One region of the Vibrio sp. T3Y01 genome, then DNA from elsewhere that is predicted to be linked to it. Evidence: predicted binding sites of a transcription regulator. Region 1 holds the regulator's gene; the other holds the start of a gene.
The links. Region 1 encodes PurR, which represses purine synthesis genes. Its sites were predicted from a motif close to TNANGNAAACGTTTNCNTNA; they were not measured.
Positions count from the first base shown of each region.

Region 2: purL (phosphoribosylformylglycinamidine synthase) is a predicted target of PurR. The motif match lies at 2,046-2,065, and genes of this name have one in related genera.

Region 1 covers NZ_VTXJ01000005.1:151,482-155,165, forward strand. Annotated here, with positions in the region: gene F0232_RS07550 (DUF3316 domain-containing protein) at 24-383, shown strand; gene F0232_RS07555 (TfoX/Sxy family DNA transformation protein) at 486-1,076, opposite strand; cyclic di-GMP riboswitch class I at 1,204-1,289, opposite strand; gene purR (HTH-type transcriptional repressor PurR) at 1,460-2,464, opposite strand; gene torD (molecular chaperone TorD) at 2,781-3,428, opposite strand; gene torR (two-component system response regulator TorR) at 3,684-3,684, shown strand, end outside.
Region 2 covers NZ_VTXJ01000020.1:23,253-26,936, reverse strand. Annotated here, with positions in the region: gene purL (phosphoribosylformylglycinamidine synthase) at 1-1,871, opposite strand, end outside; gene mltF (membrane-bound lytic murein transglycosylase MltF) at 2,201-3,684, shown strand, end outside.

The DNA.
Region 1 (3,684 bases):
GGCAGACAACTAAGGAGCTAGCTATGAAATTATTATCAATGATAACGGTTATCGCTACAACAGGCCTTCTCTCTTTCCAAGCTATGGGTTCGGGTATCTATCATAGAGCCGCTGTAGAATCTAAAATCTTTAAAGGGGATGTAGTGGCGAGCCAATCACAGGCTTACGAATCTGGAAAACAAATCTGGATGGATATAAACGGCAAAGGCTCATATGAGCTTAGCAAAATCCTACCTCAAGCATCGGAAAAGGTAGACGTGCGTTCGTTTGAAATTAGAAACGGGAGCATTAAAGTTAAAGAGATAATGAATTCTTCTGGAGAGATTAACTTCGTTCCGATGGTCAAAGTAGACTTTAAGTATAATTATCGCCCATCCTTTTAGGGTATTGATAGAGCATTAAGGCCGCAGACTATCTAACATTCAGAATCGAAAAAAAAGCCGCAGAAATGCGGCTTAGTTGTATAAAAAGGTGTACTGAAAATGTTAATTGACGCGACTGATAAGCTCTTCACGACGTTGCTGCGGGATAACCGACCAATGGGTGCCATTGATCGCCCCCTCTAGTGCCCAAAGCAGTTCAATACTGACGGAGGACGCATGAGAATCCTTGATGGCATTAAATGCGTTTACAGAGCCAGATTCATATAAACGTTCTACGGAATCAATTCCAGCTTTCTTCAACATGCGCTCGGTGGCGAGTCGAAGATTCGGGAGGTCTTTGAGTCGAGTTGGCTTAGCAGCGGACTGTTCAGCTTTCTCTTCTTTTGCAAAGCCCAGAGACGTAGTCGCAAGCTGCAAGATTTTCTCTTGGTCTTGCCATAAGCCTTCGGGTAGAGCGAAATATTTAGTTACGACAGGGAAACCACGCTTTTTGTAGACGTACGGTTGAAACCCTTGTTGCTCGAACTGTTTTGTTGTGCCTTTGTCTGCTCGTATGTGCAACTGGTCATTAACAACCAGAGCAAACATAGTGTCATCAGCAAAAAGACCGAATCCACCAAACATTGAGCGTGATTTTATTTTTCCTAGGGGCTCAAATAACTTCATTGAGTCCTTTAGTATCGGTTTATCCATGTTATTTATCTCGGTGTATTTGAACTACGCCACCAAATAAGCAGGTCCGAGAGATTAGCAAAATGTTGCAATTACATTGTCAATAAGCCGTAAATTACTAAATTATTAGTAGTTACTGCATTTTGCCATCGGTAACCCCGCTACCATACCAACGAGTGGTTTAGGCCGGAAGCTTTGCGTCTCACCTTTTCAAGTGATTTGCCCTGTGCGTGACTGATTGAATAGAATAAAGTTTTTGTTGAATGAGGCTCACACTTGTTATTTCAAAGTGTGATACTGCTTCAATTAATGATCTTTATTATATGAAACTAGGTTTATTTTAGTTGCTGATAAAAAAAACGCACCCAAAGGTGCGCTTGATGAAAATAAACTCAATTTATCAGTTAATTTAACGTTTTAACTGTACTACGTTCAACAATTTCTGGGTGCATTTCGAAGACGCGTTTTTCATGGTCTTTGTCTTTAATACGCTCAAGCAGAATTTCGAAGGCGTTCTTACCGACACGGCGCTTCGGTTGGTGAACGGTAGTCAATGGTGGAGAGAAGTACTCAGCCAGTTCGATGTTATCGTAGCCAATGATAGAGATATCTTCAGGGATACGGATGCCTTTCTGCTGTAGGCGGCTCATCAAGCCTAGTGCCATGGTATCGTTGAAGCAGAATACAGCTGTCGGGCGATCTTCCATATCAACAATTTTGTCAGCGGCTAGAACGGCAGTATCACACTCAAAGTTACCTTCGATGATCATGTCGTCATTTGCAGTAATGTTAGCTTCTTCCAAAGCGCGCTTGTAACCAGCGATACGCTCCACACACGCCGCTTTGTCTAAGTGGCCACTTAAACAAGCAATCTTTGAGTGACCGCGGTCGATTAGGTATTTAGTCGCTAGGTAGCCACCTTCTTCAGAGTTATCGATGATCTTATCTGCTTGAGAACTCTCCGGGCCCCAGTCCATGACTACTTTAGGGATGTCAGCGTGACGGTCTAACATCTCTCTCAGTTCTTCAGTTAGGTCTGAACACATAACCAAGATGCCATCTACACGTTTCTCTGCAAGCATTCGAATGTAGTCACGTTGCTTCTCATAGATACCACCCGTGTTACACAGGATCAAAGTGTAACCTTGACGGTAGCAGTAGCTCTCAACACCATCGATAACTTCTGAGAAGAATAGGTTGGTTGATTGAGTCACTAGCATGCCGATGGTTCGTGTTGAATTACACTTCAAACTACGAGCAACAGCACTTGGTGCATAGTTTAATTCGTCTACCGCTTTATTTACTTTTTCTTGAGTCGCTTCTGCAACAAAACGGGTTTTGTTGATTACGTGAGAAACGGTTGTTGTTGATACGCCGGCTAAGCGAGCGACATCTTTTATAGTGGCCATGGTTTTATCCTATTAGAAGCTACTTTCCCCAAAGTACGGAATGAAGTAGCCGTTAAGCTACCTAACTAAGAGCTTAAACGTGTAGGGCTCTTTGGGTACTAAAGTGTTAAAAAACAAAAAACCGCTATTGAGCGGCTTGTCTTAACACCGAAATGCTCTGAAACTTAATAAGCATAGCATTTCGTGAATGTTTCATATTTTATCGTTTGCGGTCACAATTTTAGACTGACTAGAAAATACTCGCAATAAAATTCACCCAGAAATCCGGGTGAATTGTCACATTCTACTGAATTTATTTACCTAGTCATCTAATAAGCTATTCACCAGCCAAATATTGAGTGTCTAATTGACAGAATGCCAGTAGCAGCGATGATACTGATGCATAGAAACCGAACTCATCAACCTCATGACACTTAACCTTGAACTTTGGAATCCAAGTGAGTAGCTGTTGCTCAATAAACTGCTGTTGAACTTCGAACGACTTTTCTAACTCTTCCTCTGATTCTGTTTCATTAGAGCGAATGATTAGGTTACCTAGGAAGTCGAGTTCAATAGCGATGTGGTCTGCTGGTTCTTTTAGATCTTGGTTAACCACTAAGTTGTGCTTAGCCATGATCTCTTCCATCTCTTTTGCTGGCTTATCGTTTAATAGCCCAGTTTCACCGATGTACATCGAAGCGTAGGGAAGGGCACCATGCTTGTCTGTCTTTAGGAATAGGTCACAAAAGTCAGCAGCCAGTTCCAGTTGTGCATCTTCACGTGTTTGTAAGCGGTTTAGTGCATCAACTAAGCTATCAATCGCAGGTTTGAGTGTTTCATTTTCGCCTAAACCAGTTAAGAAAGAACGAATTTCAACAGAGTGGTAGTGGTCAAGTTCATCTTGAGTGAGCTCTTTGGCGAATAAGCTTGATAACCACCAGTAAATTTCTGCTCTTTGCTCATTGAACGCTTTCGTATCTTTCATTACGTAAATCCTGATTTAGTCTTGTGGTGTTTTTTACACACCAAGGCTGATGACGAGGTTATTTGCGAAATGCAAAGTTACTCGTTAGTAGTAATGCCTATATTGAATTGTGCCAGACGACAAATAGCAAGGTTTAAGATTGTCTTGTATCAAAAAAAATCCATGTTTCTGGCATTTATCTACAGTACCACTAGAATTGTTACTAGTTATGAATAGAATAGTCACCGAAACTATTAAATAAGAAAAGTGGTGTAGA
Region 2 (3,684 bases), on a different contig from region 1:
TTGTTCGCTTTTAGCGTTTTCGCGTCGCGGTGCATCTTAGGTGTTTTGCCTAATAGGATGTCCATCGGCATGTCGATTGGCGTGTTGTCGAAGTGTGAATCTTCAAGTTTAAGTTCACGCTCTTCCGTTGCTTTACCAACCACGGCGTATGGTGCACGTTCACGCTTACAAATCGCGTCGAACGTTGCCATGTCTTTATCAGCAACTGCCATTACGTAACGCTCTTGAGATTCGTTACACCAGATCTCAAGTGGGCTCATGCCCGGCTCATCGTTTGGCACGTCACGTAGGTTGAAGATACCGCCACGTTCGCCATCGTCTACTAGCTCAGGAAGTGCATTCGAGATACCGCCCGCGCCCACATCGTGGATGAATGCGATTGGGTTCGCATCACCTAGCTGCCAACAACGGTCGATCACTTCCTGACAACGACGCTCCATTTCTGGGTTTTCACGTTGTACAGAAGCGAAATCTAGATCTTCTGAAGAAGAACCAGAATCCATTGAAGATGCTGCACCGCCACCAAGGCCGATGTTCATCGCAGGACCACCTAGAACGATTAGGCTTGCACCTACTGGGATCTCTTTCTTCTGAACGTGCTCGTCACGGATGTTACCTAGGCCACCAGCCAGCATGATTGGCTTGTGGTAACCACGTACTTCTTCACCTGCGTGAGAGTTTACTTTCTCTTCGTAAGTACGGAAGTAACCTAGTAGGTTTGGACGACCAAATTCGTTGTTGAATGCCGCGCCACCAAGAGGACCTTCAAGCATGATATCCAATGCAGTAACGATACGGCTTGGCTTACCAAAGTCAGTTTCCCAAGGTTGAACAAAGTTCGGGATCTTAAGGTTAGATACAGAGAACGCCACTAGACCTGCTTTTGGCTTACCACCGATACCAGTTGCGCCTTCATCACGGATTTCACCGCCTGAACCTGTTGATGCGCCCGGCCATGGAGAGATAGCCGTTGGGTGGTTGTGCGTTTCAACTTTCATCAAGATGTGTGTCTTCTCTTGGTGGTAGTTGTACTGGCGAGTTTCAGGATCTGGAAAGAAGCGACCTACTTCAGAGCCCGTCATAACAGCTGCATTATCTTTGTATGCAGAAAGTACGTTATCAGGTGTCACTTCAAACGTATTCTTAATCATCTTGAACAATGATTTTTCTTGCTTAACGCCGTCGATAGTCCAATCAGCGTTGAAGATCTTGTGACGACAGTGCTCTGAGTTCGCTTGTGCGAACATCATTAGCTCGATGTCAGTCGGGTTACGTTCAAGCTTAGTGACAAAGCTTTCAAGTAGGTAATCAATCTCATCTTCTGCAAGAGCAAGACCTAGGGTAACGTTTGCTTCTTCAAGCGCTTTACGGCCGCCAGTAAGAAGATCAACTTCCGTATAAGGTGCTGGTTCTGCAACGGTGAACAGTGCTGCTGCTGATTCGAAGTCCGTGAATACCACTTCCATCATACGGTCGTGAAGAATCGCTTTCAGTTCAACAAGTTGAAGCTCAGAAAGTTCAGAAGACGTTTCAATATAGAAAGCCGTACCGCGCTCTAGGCGAGATACTTTCGCTAGACCACAGTTATGTGCGATATCAGTAGATTTTGAAGACCAAGGAGAAATAGTACCTGGACGAGGAGTAGCAAGCAGCAGTAAACCTTCAGGTTCATGCTCTTCAATCGTTGGACCGTAAGTCAGTAGCTTTTCTAGCTTCTCAACTTCAGACGCGTCTAGGTCTGCTGTTAAATCAGCAAAGTGGGCAAACTCAGCGTAAATACCTGTTACAGGTAAGCTTAATTCACGACAAAGCTCTAAAAGCTTGTTAACACGAAACTCAGATAGAGCTGGGGAGCCACGCAAAATTCTCATGTGCTTAGGTCTCTTATGCAGTTGATTAAGGTGATATTGGAATAAATTCAGTGGGTTAAAGGAAAAACCTAACTGTTTTCTTCGAAGCTATTCCCGAAGGTTTAAAAACCTATGCCGATTCCACCTCTTCAATGCGAGCGCATTATAAAGCATTTTTTTTTGTGACGTAACACCAAAAGCAACCGTTTGCGTGATTTTTTTCATGTTTCTGAGTAAATGGTGTTTTTGCTGCATTTATCACCACTTTTACATCTGTTTAATGAAACCTGCTTTGCCAGTCTGGCGGGGTTTGGTATAAAGGGGCTTCCACTTTTCGAGATTTCATTTTGATGCCTAAATTTTCTCTCATCTTTTTGTCTAAGTCCTTTCTGCTGGTTATCGCTCTGTTTGGGCTAACCGCATGCCAGATTGAGTCTGAACCTAAAAGTGTCCTCGAGCAGATACGAGAGCGTGGCGTGCTTCGTGTCGGTACTCTGAATAACCAACTCTCTTACTACATTGGTCCTGATGGCCCTGCAGGTCTCGATTACGAATTGGCTCGTGAGTTTGCACAAGAGCTAGGGGTTAAGCTTGAGGTTAAACCGGCTTACCGTCTATCTGGCTTATTCCCTGCTCTAAAGAAAGGCGAGATCGACCTTATCGCTACTGGGTTAACGCAAAACAACAAACTGACACGTGCTTATCGTGCAGCGCCTGCTTATTACTATGTAAGCCAACAGGTGGTGTATAAAAAAGGCCAATGGCGCCCAAGAAACCTAGACCAACTGATCAAGTTTGAAAACGACCGCCAGGCTGAATTCATCAAAGCGCAAGCTGAATCAGAAGACGCGTCACCTAACGAGACTCTGACGCCCTCTTTAGTTGTGGTCAAAGACTCGCACTTCGAACCAACACTTAAGCAATTACAGAACACGCACCAGGACTTCATCTACGATGCAGTTGGCAATGCCGACATCAATGACCTGCTAAAAGAAGTATCGACGGGCGAGCGCCTATTTACGGTTGCCGATTCTATCGAACTATCACTAGCACAACGTTTGTACCCAGACGTAGCATTGGCGTTTGAGCTTACTGAAGACCAACCTATCTCTTGGTACTTAGAGAAGTCTGAAGATGAAAGCCTGTACGCATTGCTGATTGAATTCTTCGGTAACCTAAAACAATCCGGTGAACTTGCTTCGCTAGAAGAAAAGTACATCGGTCATATCGGCACTTTTGATTACGTTGATACTCGTGCCTTTATCCGCGCGCTCGACAGCAAGCTACCAAAATGGTCGCCGCTGTTTCAGAAGTACTCGCAAGAGTTTGACTGGCGCTTGATTGCAGCACTTGCTTATCAAGAATCTCACTGGAACCCGGTCGCGCGATCACCAACGGGTGTTCGTGGCATGATGATGCTGACACTACCGACAGCGAAGAGTGTTGGGGTGACCAACCGTCTTGACCCTAAACAGTCGGTACAAGGTGGTGTTGAATACCTACGTCGTATCGTGAACCGTGTACCAGATTCAATCACACAACATGAAAAGATCTGGTTTGCGCTTGCTTCATACAATGTCGGTTACGGACACATGATGGACGCACGCCGCTTAACCAAAGCGCAAGGCGGAGATCCTGATGCTTGGGGTGATGTAAAAGACAGACTGCCTCTACTAAGACAGAAGAAATACTACAGCCAAACTCGCTATGGCTATGCCCGTGGTGATGAAGCTAGAAACTACGTAGAGAACATTCGCCGTTATTACCAAAGCATCATCGGCCATGTAAATAAGCGTAATAAAGAACAAGAAGAGAGCCTTGAAGGGTTGATCGT